DNA from 4 places in the Citrobacter sp. Marseille-Q6884 genome. Region 1 is predicted to be linked to each of the others. Evidence: predicted binding sites of a transcription regulator. Region 1 holds the regulator's gene; each other region holds the start of a gene.
What was found. The regulator Fur, encoded in region 1, represses iron uptake genes when iron is present. The targets are predictions, from matches to a motif close to ATAATAATGAGAACNACTATCAA.

Region 1 (4,542 bases):
TGGCGCTTTAATGTCCCGGTTCTGTGGGAGCAGTATCCCCATATTGTGGGCTGGGAAACGATACCCGCATGGGATCACCCGGCACTGTTTATCCCCGGCGGAAACTCGCCTTACGTGACTGAAGCGTACCGTGCCCCCTTGCTGGCGCAATTCCCACAGGCACGAGCACATGTTATTGCCGGCGCAGGCCATTGGGTGCATGCAGAAAAACCGGAGGCGGTATTACGCGCAATACGTCGTTATCTTGCGGATAAGGCCAACTGATTAAAAACTCAGCGTCCGCGCGCGATTACGTGCGTGGGCGTTGGCGCGCCTCCCCTGCTGATGTATGATGGCGCGCTATCCATCCGGGCAGACGCCTGGCTGATTGTTTCCCCGAAGTCACCAAGATCATGGCCAAAGAACAAACGGACCGTACGACATTAGATCTGTTCGCGCAGGAGCGTCGCCCGGGACGACCCAAAACCAATCCGCTCTCGCGTGATGAACAGTTACGTATTAACAAACGTAATCAGCTTAAACGTGACAAAGTTCGCGGGCTTAAGCGTGTCGAACTGAAGCTGAACGCTGACGCCGTTGACGCTTTGAATCATCTGGCAGACGCGCGCAACATGAGTCGCAGTGAACTCATCGAAGAGATGCTGATGAACCAACTCAGCACATTGCGTGGTCAGGCATAGTCTGAATTTCTGCTTAAAATCATAAATCATGTAGCACAGTGTGCAGTCCGGCGTGTTTGCTGTTTCCGCATGCCAGCCTGTTCTGCTATGATTGCCCGTATCCGTGGGCATTGCGCCACCACCATTTCAATAAGTTTCAAGAGGTTATTTTACTCATGGCAATCACTGGCATCTTTTTCGGCAGCGACACCGGTAATACCGAAAACATCGCAAAAATGATTCAAAAACAGCTTGGTAAAGACGTTGCCGATGTACATGACATTGCAAAAAGCAGCAAAGAAGACCTGGAAGGGTATGACATTCTGCTGCTCGGCATCCCAACCTGGTACTACGGTGAAGCGCAGTGTGACTGGGATGACTTCTTCCCGACTCTCGAAGACATTGATTTCAACGGTAAGCTGGTTGCGCTGTTTGGCTGCGGCGACCAGGAAGACTACGCAGAATATTTCTGCGATGCGTTAGGCACTATTCGCGACATTATTGAACCGCGCGGCGCAACCATCGTCGGTCACTGGCCAACGGCGGGTTATCACTTTGAAGCGTCCAAAGGTTTGGCGGATGACGACCACTTTGTTGGTCTGGCTATCGACGAAGATCGCCAGCCTGAACTGACTGCAGAACGCGTCGAAAAATGGGTTAAACAGATTTCTGCTGAACTGCATCTCGACGAAATCCTGAACGCCTGATTTGATGCGGCGCAGAAACTCATCTGCGCCGCATCAATAGATAAAACCAATCAAAATAATTGCTACAAATTTGTAACTTTTTCGCCTGACCCTGTACAATGGCTGGATGCCAATGGGGTATTGCACAGTGTGTTTGTAGGCGATACCACGTTTTGATTAACAATATTTGCCAGAGACTTGCAGTTTTCATTTAGGCATGGCAGTTCTATAATGATACGCATTATCTCAAGTGCAATTTCTGTCACTTCTTTTAATGAAGTGAACCGTTTAGCTACAGGACAGATTCCGCATGACTGACAACAATACCGCATTAAAGAAGGCTGGCCTGAAAGTAACGCTTCCTCGTTTAAAAATTCTGGAAGTTCTTCAGGAACCGGATAACCATCACGTCAGTGCGGAAGACTTATACAAACGCCTGATCGATATGGGTGAAGAAATTGGTCTGGCGACCGTGTACCGTGTGCTGAACCAATTTGATGATGCCGGTATCGTGACCCGCCATAATTTTGAAGGTGGTAAATCCGTCTTCGAACTGACTCAGCAACATCATCACGATCACCTGATCTGCCTCGACTGTGGCAAAGTGGTCGAATTCAGTGATGATTCTATCGAAGCGCGCCAGCGTGAAATCGCAGCGAAACATGGTATTCGCTTAACCAACCATAGCCTCTATCTTTACGGACACTGTGCTGAAGGTGATTGCCGCGAAGATGAGCATGCGCACGACGCAAAATAATGTGATGTATTCAGAAAGGCCAACCCTCCGGTTGGCTTTTTTTATGCGCATAAAAAAAGACCCGCTGTCACACGAGTCTTTTTAAGCGATCAATCGACGAGCCTTATTGAGCCGCGTTCTTGCTGCGAATTTCCTGCCAGACTTTGTCACAGTCAGCCGTGACAGCCTGATCGTTGCCCGTACGCGTCGCCTGAATACACTGCTGGTAATCCAGTACGCGGACACTTTCTTCGTTAGCAAATTGCTGGTGCTGCTTTTCTTTCTTCAGCACGTTCAACACACTCTGACAGGCCTCGATTTTCTCCGGCGAACCCTGTGCGGTATTAATACAGGCACTGTAGGCTTCTTTAAGACGGCTATCTTCTTTCGGCGCCGTGGATTGCGCACACGCCACAAGACCTGATGCCATCACGGCGATGAGTAGCAGTTTTTTCATTGAACAGTCCTCAACGATGCGGCAGGCACCCGGCCTGCCGCGATTGGCATTAGAAGATAGTGAACGGCGCGATAACGATGAACTTCACGTCACGCTCATCCTGGAAGATGTTGCCGTAACCACCGCCCCAGCTCGGAATATCTGAATGGTTGTCGTACTGTGTGAAGTGCAGTTTAAACATAGTGCCCTTCGCACGACCGTCCTGCAGGGTGTAGACCGCATCCAGGCTGTAAGAGGACTCTTCGATGGTACGGTTTTTGTCGTAATAGGCGTCCGGGTTGAGCTGCCAGGTCGATGGCTTAGCATCCCATGCGTAAACGTAAGAAGCACCCACTGCCCAGCCAGGCAGGTTCCAGTTCTTCAGGTCATACATTGCGCCGAAGAAGACCGCTTTTTCACCGTTGGCGTTGAAGTCAGAACGGTTATCCCACCACACGTCCAGACGACCGTTTGAAGACGCATACGTCGGCGTCATACGCTGCAGGAAGTAGCCCTGTTGCCCGTCTGCTTTAACCCAGGTACCTTCCAGACGCAGGTCAACCACTTCCGCCACTTTGTAGCCGAAGGTCAACGCCTGCAACCAGGCCGTACCGTCATAAATATTGTTGACGGTGCGGTCATCAACTTTGTCACGCGCGCCGTAGAACTGATAGCTGGTGGTAAACGGGTTACCGCCTAAATCAAATTTGTAGCTGGCTTTTGCGAAGTACTGATCAACATAACCTTCAGACTGACCAAAGGCCGCTTCCAGCAACAGGTTATTTTTGAAGTCATATTTCGCGCCGATGGAGTGGAGGTAATCCACGCTGGTCTTTTTATCTGCCTGATAGAATTTATCGACTTCAGTGTGCCATGGCGCTTTATATTCGTTGGCCCACATATAGGAGAAGCTCAGCGCACCAGCATCACCATAGTCGAAGTTAGCACCGGCTTCAGCACCCTGATAAGTACCTGGCATAAAGCTCCAGTGTGGAGCCAGCAGAGTCTGCCCGGTAGGTTGAATATAACCGGCGCGCGCCCAGGTTGGGCCATATTTAAATTTTGCCGCCGCTTTATAAAGGCTTATCCCGCTCTTATCGCCGGAGTAATCTTCGTCATAGCCTTTATTTTTTGAAGAGAATGCGATTTCGTTTGGATGACCGCTTTCGCTACTTTCGTTCATTTCAATCGCGGTAAATGCTGCGATATCAAGACCAAACATATCAGCCGCATAGCCGGACTGGAAGTCGAGATTCGCGTTCCAGGTCGAGTGAGAAAGGTTGGTTTTGTATTTGTCATGATCGGTCACATCTTTACGGTCACGCTCACGCTGCCAGTAATAGATGCCGCCGGTTAATGTAGAATCGTCGATAAAGCCTTCGGCTTGCGCCTGTGGTACTACGACTAAGCCTGACATTGCTGTGATACCGGCGATAGCCAGCGCCAGCGTACTACGTTTGCCACTGAACGTACGCATATGTTAATCCTCTTTGACGTATAAATTGCTGTTACCAAAGGAAAACAGCGAAAAAAATAAAAATGAAAAAGTAGCGTTGAGAAAAACCTCGCTGACTACAATGAATAGACTATTTTTCGCGACGCGAATTATCAATCTCTTTCTGTAACGAGAATGTAAGAGTATGAGCAACCGCACATATTTCATTGCTTTCTGTTACATTTGCAATCCGTGCTAAAAAAGCGTTGAAAAATTACAAAAATGGCTTGTTTTCCATAAAGATGAAATCGGTTTCATTTCAAACCCGTTCATCGTGCAAGATTATTATTTTAAAATCTGCATGTTGGTAAACGTGACGGAATAACAATTAATTCGCTCTGCAAACAGAGCCAGTTGAGAAAGACGGGATAAAAAAAACGCCGCAGAATGCGGCGTTAGAAAGGCTGTGTTGCGGCTTATTCGCCCACTTTCGCCCACGTATCACGCAGGCCAACGGTACGGTTGAATACCAGCTTGTCAGCCGTTGCATAGCGGCTGTCGAGGCAGAAGTAACCTTCACGTTCGAACTG
Region 2 (4,542 bases), 2.0 Mb from region 1:
ACGGACTCGGTGCCGCTGTTACAGAAGAAACTGTACTTCAGTTTTCCGGGCGTCAGCGCAGCCAACGTTTTCGCCAGCATGGCCCGCAAAGGGTCCAGCAATTCCTGGCTGTGAAGCGGTTGTTTAGCGAGTTGATTCTGTACGGCGGAGACCACGACTGGATTACGGTGCCCCACGTTGAAAATTCCAAAACCTCCCAGGCAATCGACAAACTCCTGTCCCTGGGTGTCGACAAGCGTATTCAGACTCCCCGCTTGCCACTCTACGGCTCCGTAATCCCCGCCGGCAGTTACAGATTTTCGATACTCTAAGAACCCCGGATTGACATGCTCCTTGAAGTATTCAATCACCTCTCGGTTAAGTGCTTTCATTTCCTCATGATCAAGCGTTCGCTTCTCAATGAGATTCAGTGCGTGTGCGCTGCAGGCCAGGGCCGATGCGCTGGAAGGTAACCTGTTCAAAATATGCTCCCGGAGCTCGCGTATCACATGATACTGAATTAAGTATTGCAGGGATTACGCCAGCCCGGCGCGCTTTACGAAAATCGGGATAAACACCAGGATGTTATTCATTTGTGCAACATTTAATGTCAAAACTTAACATTTACTGGCATTTTTGGCAGGTTTGCACCGCAAAAACAGACAGGAAACAGCCGCAGTTGCGCCAAAAGAGAGCAAGATCTGCCCTGTCACGGTGCATGAAGTGAAGCGTTACTGAATAGTTTCTGGATGAAAGTATTTTAAATCAAGGAATTAGAAAACATACAGATTTGGAGGTTTAATCGCAAATTGCGATCTAAATCAAATTTAACAACTAAAGATAAAAAGATTATCGCCGAAATAACATATGCCGAGAGAGTTAACAACCAGATAACCTGCACAGGACGCAATCATGTCTTCTCATCCCTACGTTAGCCAGCAAAACACACCGCTGGATGATGATATCACCCTCATGTCAACGACTGACCTGCAAAGCTATATCACCCACGCGAACGACACGTTTGTCCAGGTCAGCGGGTATCAGCTGAATGAATTACTGGGCAAACCGCACAATCTGGTCCGCCACCCGGATATGCCAAAAGCCGCATTTGCAGATATGTGGTACACGCTACAGCAAGGGGAGCCGTGGAGCGGCATCGTGAAAAACCGGCGTAAAAATGGCGATCACTACTGGGTGAGAGCCAACGCCGTGCCGATGGTGCGGGAAGGGCGCGTTACCGGGTATATGTCGATTCGTACCCGGGCGACGGAGGAAGAGGTTGCGGCGGTCGAGCCTTTATATCAGGCGCTGAATGAAGGTCGTTGTAACAAGCGTGTGCATAAAGGGCTGGTGGTTCGCAAAGGTTGGTTGGGCAAACTGCCGTCACTCCCGGTTCGCTGGCGGGTACGCAGCGTGATGGCGTTGATGTTTATCGTGTTGGCCGTAACGTTGCAGCAGATGGGCGCTGCGTGGCCGATATTGTTGACGAGTGCGTTAGTGATGCTGGCGGGTACAGCGATTTTCGAATGGCAAATTGTGCGCCCCATTGAGAACGTCGCCCGCCAGGCGCTGAAAGTGGCGACCGGTGAGCGCAACAGTGTGTCGCATCTCAATCGCAGTGATGAACTGGGTCTGATGCTGCGGGCGGTGGGGCAACTGGGATTAATGTGCCGCTGGCTTATTCATGACGTTTCAAGTCAGGTCTCCAGCGTACGTAACGACAGCGAAACGCTGGCGAAAGGGAGTGATGATTTAAACAAACATACTCAGCAGACTGTAGAGAATGTGCAGGATACGGTGACGACCATGAATCAGATGGCGGCATCGGTGAAGCAAAACTCTGCGACGGCTGCGGCTGCCGACAAGCTCTCAATTGCTGCCAGCAGTGCGGCAACGCAGGGCGGTGAGGCGATGGGTACCGTCATTAAAACCATGGACGATATCGCCAACAGCACGCAGCGAATTGGCACCATCACCACCCTGATTAACGATATTGCTTTCCAGACCAATATCCTGGCGCTGAACGCCGCGGTGGAAGCCGCGCGGGCTGGTGAACAGGGGAAAGGGTTTGCCGTGGTGGCAGGGGAAGTCCGCCATCTTGCCAGCCGTAGCGCCAGTGCGGCGAATGACATTCGTAAACTGATTGATGCCAGCGCCGATAAAGTGCAGTCCGGCTCCGATCAGGTTCACGCAGCAGGGCGCACGATGGATGACATTGTGGCGCAGGTGCAAAACGTCACGCAACTGATCGCTCAAATCAGCCACTCCACGATAGAGCAGGCGGACGGGCTGACCAGTTTGACCCGTGCGGTGAATGAGTTAAGCAGCATTACGCAGAAAAATGCTGAGCTGGTGGAAGAGAGCACCCGGATTTCTGCGATGGTGAAACATCGCGCCGGGCGCCTGGAAGATGCAGTCACCGTTCTGCATTAAGCACAACGCAACAGACGGAACCGCGAGTTAACGTGTTCCGTCTGAAGAGGGAGCGGCTTAATCCAGTTGGGTGATGTCCAGCGAGGCGCGATCGATAATGCCGATGATTTTTTTGATCTGTGCATCGCTGGTGTCGCCATGATTAACCCGGAGATCCAGCACCGCTTTGAAGTTATCCAGGGCCCGTTTCATTTGCGGGTTTTTACGTAATTCGAACCCCACGCAGCGTGCCTTGATGCGTTCGTGGATGTGCTCCAGATGCTCACGGTTTTCATCCAGCCATTGCTGGCCTTGCGTCGTGATCGTTATCTGTTTACGCCCGCCTTCCTCGTCACTGACAGCAATCAGCTCCTGATCCTGCAAGAAATCCAGCGTCGGATAAATAACACCAGGACTTGGTGTGTAATTTCCCTGGGTCAGCGTTTCGATAGCTTTGATCAGTTCGTAGCCGTGGCTGGCGTCACGGGTCAAGATATCCAGAATCACCAGACGTAATTCACCGTGGCCGAAAAAGCGCTGACGGCGACCGCCGCCCCGACCATGACGATGCCCGCAGCCGTGTTCGTGGTGGTGCTCGTGGTCATGACCTTCGTGGCGATGCGCTTCTCCTTTGCAACAACCTGCGTGGTGGTGCTCGTGGTCATGACCTTCGTGGTGATGTCCTTCACCCTTGCAGCATCCTTCGTGTTGGCGATCTGCATGTTTGCAGCAACCCTCATGTTGGTTTTGCATCATTGTCTCCTGACGTTGTTTAGATATATCTAATTTATATCTAAACTTTTATGTTTTGCAAGGGTGTGATGTTTTTATGTTTTAATTGATTGATTTATATGTACTTAATTTTTATTTTGCTGATAGGGAGTTGGACGGTGGCTATATCAGAAAGTGCTTGCAATATTCGTGATTAGCAATCATTATCATTTAAAATGATAATTTAGATATATCGTATTATCCCCATTAAGGCGAAAAAATGACAAAAAACACCTCACGCTACCCCCAGCGCGTTCGTCATGAGCTGCGTTTTCGTGAACTCACCGTTTTGCGCGTTGAACGTATCAGCACGGGCTTTCAGCGTATCGTGCTCGGCGGTGATGCTCTGGAGGGCTTTAGTTCACGCGGCTTTGACGACCATTCCAAGGTCTTTTTCCCTGAACCCGGCACACAGTTTGTGCCGCCAACGGTCACCGATGAGGGCATCGTTTGGGCTGAAGGAATCCGTCCTGTCTCCCGGGATTACACACCGCTGTATGACGAAGCGCGCCATGAACTGGCGCTGGATTTCTACCTGCATGAGGGCGGCGTGGCGAGTACCTGGGCGAAGCATGCCCGTGAAGGTGACAAACTGACGATTGGCGGCCCGCGTGGTTCGCTGGTGGTGCCGGAAGATTACGCGTACCAGGTGTATGTTTGTGATGAGTCAGGTATGCCAGCATTGCGCCGCCGGCTGGAAGCGCTCAGCCGTTTAGCGGTACGTCCGAATGTAATGGCGCTGGTGAGCGTGCAGGATGCTGCCTGCCAGGATTACCTGGCCCATCTCGACGGATTTGCGATTCAGTGGTTTGTCGGTCATAACGAGCAGGCGGTGAATGATGCGCTGGCGCAACTGAACGTCCCTGCGGATGATTATTTCATCTGGATCACCGGTGAAGGAAAAGCGGTAAAAAACCTGAGCGCCCGCTTTGAAACCGAGGCGTTCGATCAGCAACGGGTACGTGCGGCAGCCTACTGGCATCACCGCAATTCCACCCGTTAATAATTTGACGGGGGCACGCCAAATACCTGGCGGAACGCATAGCTAAACGCCGCGGTGCTCGAATACCCCACGTCGAGCGCAACGGCGGTCACGCTTTTATTTTTTTTCAGCATTAACACGGATTCTAGAATACGCATTTTTTGCTTCCAGACGCTGAAGGGTAATCCTGTCTCTTTTTTGAAATGACGCGAAAAGGTGCGGGCCGACATACCGAGATGCTGCGCCCAATACTCAACGGAATGTTCTAATGCCGGGGATTCTTGTATTGTCCGGCAGATTTTGGTTAATTCGCGATCCTGCGGCCAGGGTAATACAAACGCCACTTCCGGTAATTGCAAAATAATATCGACCAGGACGCTAACCAGTTTTCCCTCTTT
Region 3 (4,542 bases), 1.8 Mb from region 1:
GCGCGTTCTGAACAACGAAATCATCCTGGTAACCTGTGGTTCTGCGTTCAAGAACAAAGGTGTTCAGGCGATGCTGGATGCGGTAATTGATTACCTGCCATCCCCAATCGACGTACCTGCGATCAACGGTATCCTGGACGACGGTAAAGATACTCCGGCTGAGCGTCACGCTAGCGATGAAGAGCCGTTTGCTGCTCTGGCATTCAAAATCGCTACCGACCCGTTCGTGGGTAACCTGACCTTCTTCCGCGTGTATTCTGGTGTGGTTAACTCCGGTGACACCATCCTGAACTCCGTGAAAACTGCACGTGAACGTTTTGGCCGTATCGTACAGATGCACGCTAACAAACGTGAAGAGATCAAAGAAGTTCGCGCGGGCGATATCGCGGCTGCAATCGGTCTGAAAGACGTGACCACTGGTGACACCCTGTGTGACCCGGATCACCCGATCATTCTGGAACGTATGGAATTCCCTGAGCCGGTAATCTCCATCGCAGTTGAACCGAAAACCAAAGCTGACCAGGAAAAAATGGGTCTGGCTCTGGGCCGTCTGGCTAAAGAAGACCCGTCATTCCGCGTATGGACTGACGAAGAATCTAACCAGACCATTATCGCCGGTATGGGTGAGCTGCACCTCGACATCATCGTTGACCGTATGAAGCGTGAATTCAACGTTGAAGCGAACGTCGGTAAACCTCAGGTTGCTTACCGCGAAGCGATTCGCGCGAAAGTTACCGATATCGAAGGTAAACACGCTAAGCAGTCTGGTGGTCGCGGTCAGTACGGTCATGTTGTTATCGACATGTACCCGCTGGAGCCGGGTTCAAACCCGAAAGGCTACGAGTTCATCAACGACATCAAAGGTGGTGTAATTCCTGGCGAATACATCCCGGCCGTTGATAAAGGCATCCAGGAACAGCTGAAATCTGGCCCGCTGGCGGGTTACCCGGTTGTTGATCTGGGCGTGCGTCTGCACTTCGGTTCTTACCATGACGTTGACTCCTCTGAGCTGGCGTTTAAACTGGCCGCTTCTATCGCCTTCAAAGATGGCTTTAAGAAAGCGAAACCAGTTCTGCTTGAGCCTATCATGAAGGTTGAAGTAGAGACTCCGGAAGAGAACACCGGTGACGTTATCGGTGACTTGAGCCGCCGTCGTGGTATGCTTCGTGGTCAGGAATCCAACGTCACTGGCGTTGTTATTCACGCTGAAGTTCCGCTGTCTGAAATGTTCGGATATGCAACTCAACTGCGTTCTCTGACCAAAGGCCGTGCTTCTTACTCCATGGAGTTCCTGAAGTACGACGATGCGCCGAACAACGTTGCTCAGGCCGTTATTGAAGCCCGTGGTAAATAAGCCACAGGATTAAAACCTAAGTCCCGTGCTCTCTCCAAAGGGGAGAGCACTATAGTAAGGAATATAGCCGTGTCTAAAGAAAAATTTGAACGTACAAAACCGCACGTTAACGTCGGCACCATCGGCCACGTTGACCACGGTAAAACTACTCTGACCGCTGCAATCACCACCGTACTGGCTAAAACCTACGGCGGTGCTGCTCGTGCATTCGACCAGATCGATAACGCTCCGGAAGAAAAAGCTCGTGGTATCACCATCAACACTTCTCACGTTGAATATGACACCCCGACTCGCCACTACGCACACGTAGACTGCCCGGGCCACGCCGACTATGTTAAAAACATGATCACCGGTGCTGCGCAGATGGACGGCGCGATCCTGGTTGTTGCTGCGACTGACGGCCCGATGCCGCAGACTCGTGAGCACATCCTGCTGGGTCGTCAGGTAGGCGTTCCGTACATCATCGTGTTCCTGAACAAATGCGACATGGTTGATGACGAAGAGCTGCTGGAACTGGTAGAAATGGAAGTTCGTGAACTTCTGTCTCAGTACGATTTCCCGGGCGACGACACTCCGATCGTTCGTGGTTCTGCTCTGAAAGCGCTGGAAGGCGAAGCAGAGTGGGAAGAAAAAATCATCGAACTGGCTGGCTTCCTGGATTCTTACATCCCGGAACCAGAGCGTGCGATTGACAAGCCGTTCCTGCTGCCTATCGAAGACGTATTCTCCATCTCCGGTCGTGGTACCGTTGTTACCGGTCGTGTAGAGCGCGGTATCATCAAAGTTGGTGAAGAAGTTGAAATCGTTGGTATCAAAGAGACTGCTAAGTCTACCTGTACTGGCGTTGAAATGTTCCGCAAACTGCTGGACGAAGGCCGTGCTGGTGAGAACGTTGGTGTTCTGCTGCGTGGTATCAAACGTGAAGAAATCGAACGTGGTCAGGTACTGGCTAAGCCGGGCTCTATCAAGCCGCACACCAAGTTCGAATCTGAAGTGTACATTCTGTCCAAAGACGAAGGCGGCCGTCATACTCCGTTCTTCAAAGGCTACCGTCCGCAGTTCTACTTCCGTACTACTGACGTGACTGGTACCATCGAACTGCCGGAAGGCGTAGAGATGGTAATGCCGGGCGACAACATCAAAATGGTTGTTACCCTGATTCACCCGATCGCGATGGACGACGGTCTGCGTTTCGCAATCCGTGAAGGCGGCCGTACTGTAGGTGCGGGCGTTGTTGCTAAAGTAATGAGCTAATTATTTATTAATTAGCTTTGAGCTTAAAAAGGGCGCTTCGGCGCCCTTTTTGCTGCCTGCTATTTAATGACTGTAATATTTATTCGCATTTTTCGTTCGCTCAATCCGCATGCAAACATAATTGTGCTATTGTAATCATAACTATTCTCATTTACACTTTGCGCATAAATTGAACGGGAGCGATCATGTACGTTTGTTTGTGTAATGCGATAAGTGATAAAAAAATTCGTCAGGCTGTTCGCCAGTTTCACCCACAGTCTTTCCAGCAATTACGTAAATTTATTCCTGTGGGAAATCAATGCGGTAAATGCATCCGCGCGGCACGTGAAGTTATGCAGGATGAGCTAACACAAATGCCAGAATTTAAAGAGATCGCCTGAGTCACACTCTTTTTTTTGACATCCCTGTAGCCCCATCTACGCTCTAAGAGTGGAAGCGGAGGGACTATAAAATGAAAGGTGATGTTAAAATCATAAATTATCTCAATAAACTATTGGGAAATGAGCTTGTCGCAATCAACCAGTATTTTCTCCATGCCCGTATGTTTAAAAACTGGGGACTGACTCGTCTCAATGATGTTGAGTATCATGAATCTATCGATGAGATGAAACACGCCGATAAATATATTGAGCGTATTTTATTTTTAGAAGGGCTGCCAAACTTACAGGATCTGGGTAAGTTGGGGATAGGCGAAGATGTTGAAGAGATGCTGCAGTCCGATCTTCGACTTGAGCTTGAAGGTGCGAAAGATTTACGCGAAGCCATTGCCTATGCCGATAGCGTTCATGACTATGTTAGCCGGGACATGATGATCGAGATCCTGACCGACGAAGAAGGGCATATCGACTGGCTCGAAACAGAGCTGGACCTGATATCTAAACTTGGATTGCAAAATTATCTGCAATCGCAAATTAAAGTCAGTGACTAATCGCCCTGCATCAAACGTATCCAGCCAATAACAAAACCCGCAGCCGCCAGATATGGTCCAAAAGGCAGCGGGTTTTTTAGTCCCTTTTTCCCATGCTTAATCCAGGCCATTCCCGCCATACAACAGGCAAAACTGGCAGCCAGGAACACCAGTAGCGGTAATGATTCCCAACGATGCCATGCGCCCAGTGCGGCGAGAAATTTTACATCTCCATAACCCAGCCCTTCCTGTCGGTATACCAGCCGGTAGCTCCAGTAGATCAGAGAAAATACGCCATACCCCACGATGGCTCCCCAAAGTGCATCGGACAACAGTGCAGGTCGGCAAAACAGATGATAAATAAGGCCGCTCCAGAGAAGAGGGCAGGTAAACTTGTTGGGCAATAACCCGGTGCGTAAATCTCGGACCCAAAGCAACCCGCACAAAGTGGTATAGATAATCAGGAAGGGAAGGGTGGCGTACATGTATGCGTCCTTTGCGGTAAAGGGATCACCCTCAAGCAAAAGTGGGCGTCACTCAAGACCAGGAACGCGATAACGGTGACCTCCTTCCAGAAAAATTACGGCACTCTAAAACGGCTGCATATAGAGTGGAACCGTGCTCGCATCAGCCGCCTGAGTGATTAATATCTACGCGGCGCTTGCGTATGGCTGAGATTTACGTATAATGCGCGGGCTTGTCTAATATTGACAGCGGCTCAATATGAGCCACCGGTACTGCGAAAGCGATACCAGACAATGTTCCCAATCGGGGAACTCTGTAAGAACGGTTACACTCTCCCATCAATCGTAATGGGTTTGAGGAGTAACTATTTCGTCTATAAAATAATTGGAGCTCTGGTCTCATGCAGAACCAAAGAATCCGTATCCGTTTGAAAGCGTTTGATCATCGTCTGATCGATCAATCAACCGCGGAAATCGTCGAGACTGCCAAGCGCACTGGTGCGCAGGTTCGTGGTCCGATCCCGCTGCCGACCCGCAAAGAGCGCTTTACCGTTCTGATCTCT
Region 4 (4,542 bases), 590 kb from region 1:
CCTGTTGCGATGCGGAGAAACTGGTCACCTTACCTTTGCTTAACGTTGGGAAGGGGTAGAATTTTAACGATTCGTCACGGTAATAGATCTGGCTAACCAGATTCTGACCAAAGAAATTGGCATCTGAATATTGCAGGCTAATCAGATGACGCTCTGTACCGGGAATACGATCAGAATTCAGACCGCTGCTGGTCCAGGCTTTCCCGGCTCCCGTTACCGCAGACATATTCTCGCCCAGGTCCAGTCCATAATCGTCATCGCCCTGGCTCTTATAGTACTGTGTGACCAGTTGCAGCTGGCGATTGTCATCCAGTTCAATCGTCCCTGTGCCCATGATATCCAGGCGGTCGGAATGCTGCAGACCGGTTTGAGTATTATCCAGCAGTAAGGCGTCGTTGTTGCCGTCATACCAGCCGCCAAACCGTTGATAAGCCACGGACATGCGCCCGGAAGCGCGGTCAGTCCCGCCACTGACCGCGGCGGCAACGCGTTCGTCATGGTCGTTACTGTTGTTGAACCCGCTTTTACTGCCCAGTTCAAGCTCAACTTCACGCTCAGGCTGGCCTTTTTTGGTAACGATATTGATCAACCCACCGGTACTACCGCCGCCATAAAGCGATGTCGCACCCGAAATAACTTCGATGTGAGCAATATTAAAAGGGTCAATGGAATCAAGCTGGCGACTGTCGGTGCGGGAAGAGTTCAGACGGACACCGTCAATCAGCACAACGATGGCGCGACCGCGCATGTTCATGCCGTAGTTTGTCCGTCCCTGGCTACTGACATCGATGCCGGGGATCAACTGAGCGAGGACATCCTTAAACTCTTTACCGCCCTGTACTTGCTGCTCAATCTCACTTCCTTCGATAACCCAGGTCGTTTGCGCCATTTCCGCAACGGTCCGCTGGCTACGGTTGGCACTGACGATGAGATCTTCTTCCTCAGCCGCCATTGCCGGTAGGGTTAAAGACAATAAGAGAGGATTGAGCACCCAAAGACGCTTATTCATTGGTATTCCTTTTCAAAAAAGTCGGTCTGTTTTTGTTATCGCGGTCTGGAAACCGAAGGTTACATTGTGAAACGGATGTTAAAACAAATGCGAATATTGCTGATAATAATTGGCATTATCAATGCTTTTTACAAAAACAATGCCTTAAATCCATGAAAGTAATGAGAAATGTAGGGGTAATGGTGTGTGAAATTCACCGGGGGCGTCATCAACTCCCGGTGATATCATCAAAGTGTGCGGAGGGGGAAATCAGGAATCTTTAAGCAGTTCTGGCCACAGCCGTAAGGTTGTACGGGTTATCTGCATCAGTTTTTCGAACGATGCGCCTTCGCGGGCGCTAATCGACATCCCTTGTAATATACAGTTCAGGAATTCAGCCAGCTTTTGTGCATCACAGTGCGCTGGAATTTCGCCATGTTCCTGCCGTTGGTGAAGAAACTGAGCAAGCGTCTGCTCTTGCATGGCGTGCCGGGATTTAACTGTATGCGCAATTTCGCGGGAGGAGGCGGCAAGCGTCGCGGAGGTGTTAATCATAAAACATCCTGCCGGGGTGTCCTCGCTGGTGAAACAGGTTGCGATTGCCGTGAAATAGTCCTCCAGTGCGGATTCAAGACTTTTCTCTTCACAAAACAACTGCGCTTCGTGTTTTGCCGCGAATCGGCTGATGTAGCGGTCCAGCACGGCGCGAAATAATCCTTCTTTATTGGTAAATTCCGCATAGAGCGTGGGGGCTTTAGCTCCGGTTGCTTCCACAAGGTCGGAAAGCGATGTCGCTTCGTACCCGTGCTGCCAGAAGAGTGTCATGGCCTTATCAAGCGCGGCTTCCCTGTCGAACACTTTCGGTCGGCCACGGCTTTTTTTTGCACAACCTGTCGTTTCAGTTGTCATGATGCCGTTGTACCTGGTTGGGTTTATTGAACAACCATTATAAAAATATTTACCCTCACTCTCCAGCGGATTCACGATAAAAATAATTGGTTGCTATTGATATGAAAAATAAGGCCTTTGCATTTTATATAACGATCATTATAAAAAATGTTGACGTGTGACGCAGATCACATCTATGATTTACCTATCGATCGTTAAGTTAATGCTTGCGACATACATTCATCTGCCAAAGGTTACCATTATGAAAAACGTAAAAACGCTCCTTCTTGCTACCGTCCTGAGCTCTCTTTCATTCGCCAGCTTTGCAGCTGTTGAAGTTCAGGCAACACCTGCAGGCCAACAGAAAGTCGGTATTATTTCTGCTAATGCTGGGACCAACTTAGGTTCTCTGGAAGATCAACTGGCGCAGAAAGCTGATGAGATGGGTGCGAAATCATTCCGCATTACTTCCGTTACCGGTCCTAACACCCTTCACGGAACGGCTGTTATCTACAAATAAGTTTTAACCCATCGCAATGCCACTGCGAGTTAAATAAAAAGCCCCGCTGAATAACAACATTCAGCGGGGCTTTTTTATCGGTTAAATTTACAGTGTTTGCTGAGTGACGTCCTGATGACGAGTCACGTCTACGGGCATTCCAGAGCGCAGTTCCATTGCGTGTTCCATTACCTCGGTATCCGTTTGCGCTGCATTTTTGAAGTTCTGCATTGACGCGTTCAGCACGATTGGCAGCAGCTGCGGGTCATCATTAATTTTTTCTGATAGTGGCTGGTGAACTTCAACCAGACGCACACCGTCAGGTTCCACAGATGCTTTGATCGGGGTGTTGATAATATTGACTTTGGTTCCTGGCGTGACCTGACGGAACAAGGTTTCAATATCACCATCACGCAGGCGAATACAGCCTGAACTGACACGCATACCAATGCCAAAATCGGCGTTGGTACCGTGCAACAAATAGACGCCGCCGTAAGCTGCCAGGCGAATAGCGTGATGGCCCATCGGGTTATCCGGTCCGGCAGGCACAACGGCAGGGAGGTCTATACCCTGTGCTTTATAACGAGCACGGATGTTCGCGGTTGGCGTCCAGGTAGGATTGGCGCGTTTGTCTGAAATGGTGGTCACCATGGTCGGTGTCAGGGTGTCACCACCTAACTGGCCGATCCCAATGGGATAGACGGTCACCGAATTTTTACCCGGATGGTAGTAATAAAGACGCAATTCGGCGAGGTTAATCACAATCCCTTCGCGCGGCGCGTCTGGTAGCAGCGTTTGTAGCGGAATCGTCAACACGCTACCCGCGCGCGGTACGAAAGGATCGACGCCGGGATTAGCCTGAAGCAGCGCCAAAAATCCCACGTTGTATTTTTTCGCAATCGCTTCCAGTGAGCCCCCGTTGTTTTCGACAACGTGAACCGTGTTTTTACCCACGACCTTGCTTCCGGGAGGAGGCAACGGCCAGGTATTTGCCTGCGCAGGAAGTGCCAGCGCCAGGGTCGCGGCAAGCGTAAAAAACGAGAGCCAGCGAGAGAGTCGCGTATTTGTCATTATCACCACAAATCAAAAGGTTATTATAAAAACTAATCAATTGGGCATTATGAAGGGTTGATGTGTTTTGAAGTGCAGGGGAAGTGCAAAGTGTTGTAAATTTCAACAGGAAAGGTGGGCGAGCCTGACATTAACAGCTGAGTATGCCGGGTAAGGCGTTGCACCATAACCCGGCATCCGGCTCTAGGCCACCGCGTTTTCTTCGAGCTGGCGCATAAACTGACGCACCCAGTCGATACGTGTTTTACGCTCAGCCAGATCCTGCATGAACTTCAGCCGCGTTGGACCGTCGAGGCGGAAATGCTGCGGTTGCTTTTGCAGTAAACCAATCAGCCAGACCGGGTTGACGTGGTTTTTCTCTGCAAATTCAATCGTGCCACCTTTTTCATTGCCTTCAAGTTTCCTGATGCCCAGTTTTTGCGCCTGCTGGCGTAAACGGGCAATGTCCAGCAATGTACGGGCCGGGTCGGGGAGCAGACCAAAACGGTCTATCAGCTCGACCTTAATTTCCTCCAGCTCATTTTCATTCTTCGCGCTGGCGATGCGTTTATAGAACGACAGGCGCGTATTAACATCCGGAATGTAGTTGTCAGGTAACAATGACGGCATCCGCAGTTCAACTTCGGTTTGTTGACTGGTGAGATCTTCCAGCGACGGTTCACGCCCCGCTTTGAGCGCATCAACCGCGTTTTCCAGGAGCTCCATATACAACGAGAAACCGATGGTTTCCATGGAGCCGCTCTGATCTTCTCCCAGCAGTTCCCCCGCGCCACGAATTTCGAGGTCATGGGTTGCCAGGGCAAATCCTGCGCCCAGGTCTTCCAGCGATGCAATGGCTTCGAGGCGTTTCTGCGCGTCGGTGGTCATGGCTTTGGGATGCGGCGTCAACAGCCAGGCATAGGCCTGGTGATGCGAGCGTCCGACGCGCCCACGCAACTGATGCAACTGCGCCAGGCCAAAGTGGTCTGCACGTTCAATGATAATGGTGTTAGCGGTCGGGATATCGATCCCGGTTTCAATTATCGTGGTGCACACCAGTACGTTAAAGCGCTGGTGGTGGAAATCGTTCATCACCCGTTCCAGTTCGCGCTCACGC

Region 2: N7268_RS02400 (siderophore-interacting protein) is a predicted target of Fur. The motif match lies at 3,311-3,333, and genes of this name have one in related genera.
Region 3: bfd (bacterioferritin-associated ferredoxin) is a predicted target of Fur. The motif match lies at 2,737-2,759, and genes of this name have one in related genera.
Region 4: N7268_RS14960 (TonB-dependent siderophore receptor) is a predicted target of Fur. The motif match lies at 1,109-1,131, and genes of this name have one in related genera.

The regions. Positions count from the first base shown of each region.
Region 1 is NZ_CAMDRE010000001.1:2,564,139-2,568,680, reverse strand. Features, by position in the region: gene ybfF (esterase) at 1-264, shown strand, start outside; gene ybfE (LexA regulated protein) at 393-680, shown strand; gene fldA (flavodoxin FldA) at 836-1,366, shown strand; gene N7268_RS12075 (ryhB-regulated fur leader peptide) at 1,577-1,663, shown strand; gene fur (ferric iron uptake transcriptional regulator) at 1,656-2,102, shown strand; gene chiQ (ChiQ/YbfN family lipoprotein) at 2,206-2,538, opposite strand; gene chiP (chitoporin ChiP) at 2,588-3,994, opposite strand; gene glnS (glutamine--tRNA ligase) at 4,429-4,542, opposite strand, start outside.
Region 2 is NZ_CAMDRE010000001.1:522,576-527,117, reverse strand. Features, by position in the region: gene ygjG (putrescine aminotransferase) at 1-461, opposite strand, end outside; gene N7268_RS02410 (PAS domain-containing methyl-accepting chemotaxis protein) at 892-2,412, shown strand; gene N7268_RS02405 (PadR family transcriptional regulator) at 2,470-3,147, opposite strand; gene N7268_RS02400 (siderophore-interacting protein) at 3,383-4,165, shown strand; gene N7268_RS02395 (AraC family transcriptional regulator) at 4,162-4,542, opposite strand, start outside.
Region 3 is NZ_CAMDRE010000001.1:757,887-762,428, reverse strand. Features, by position in the region: gene fusA (elongation factor G) at 1-1,354, shown strand, start outside; gene tuf (elongation factor Tu) at 1,424-2,608, shown strand; gene bfd (bacterioferritin-associated ferredoxin) at 2,794-2,988, shown strand; gene bfr (bacterioferritin) at 3,060-3,536, shown strand; gene N7268_RS03685 (prepilin peptidase) at 3,533-4,000, opposite strand; gene rpsJ (30S ribosomal protein S10) at 4,381-4,542, shown strand, end outside.
Region 4 is NZ_CAMDRE010000001.1:3,151,715-3,156,256, forward strand. Features, by position in the region: gene N7268_RS14960 (TonB-dependent siderophore receptor) at 1-1,009, opposite strand, end outside; gene comR (TetR family copper-responsive transcriptional repressor ComR) at 1,259-1,897, opposite strand; gene bhsA (multiple stress resistance protein BhsA) at 2,139-2,396, shown strand; gene N7268_RS14975 (L,D-transpeptidase family protein) at 2,484-3,449, opposite strand; gene mfd (transcription-repair coupling factor) at 3,630-4,542, opposite strand, start outside.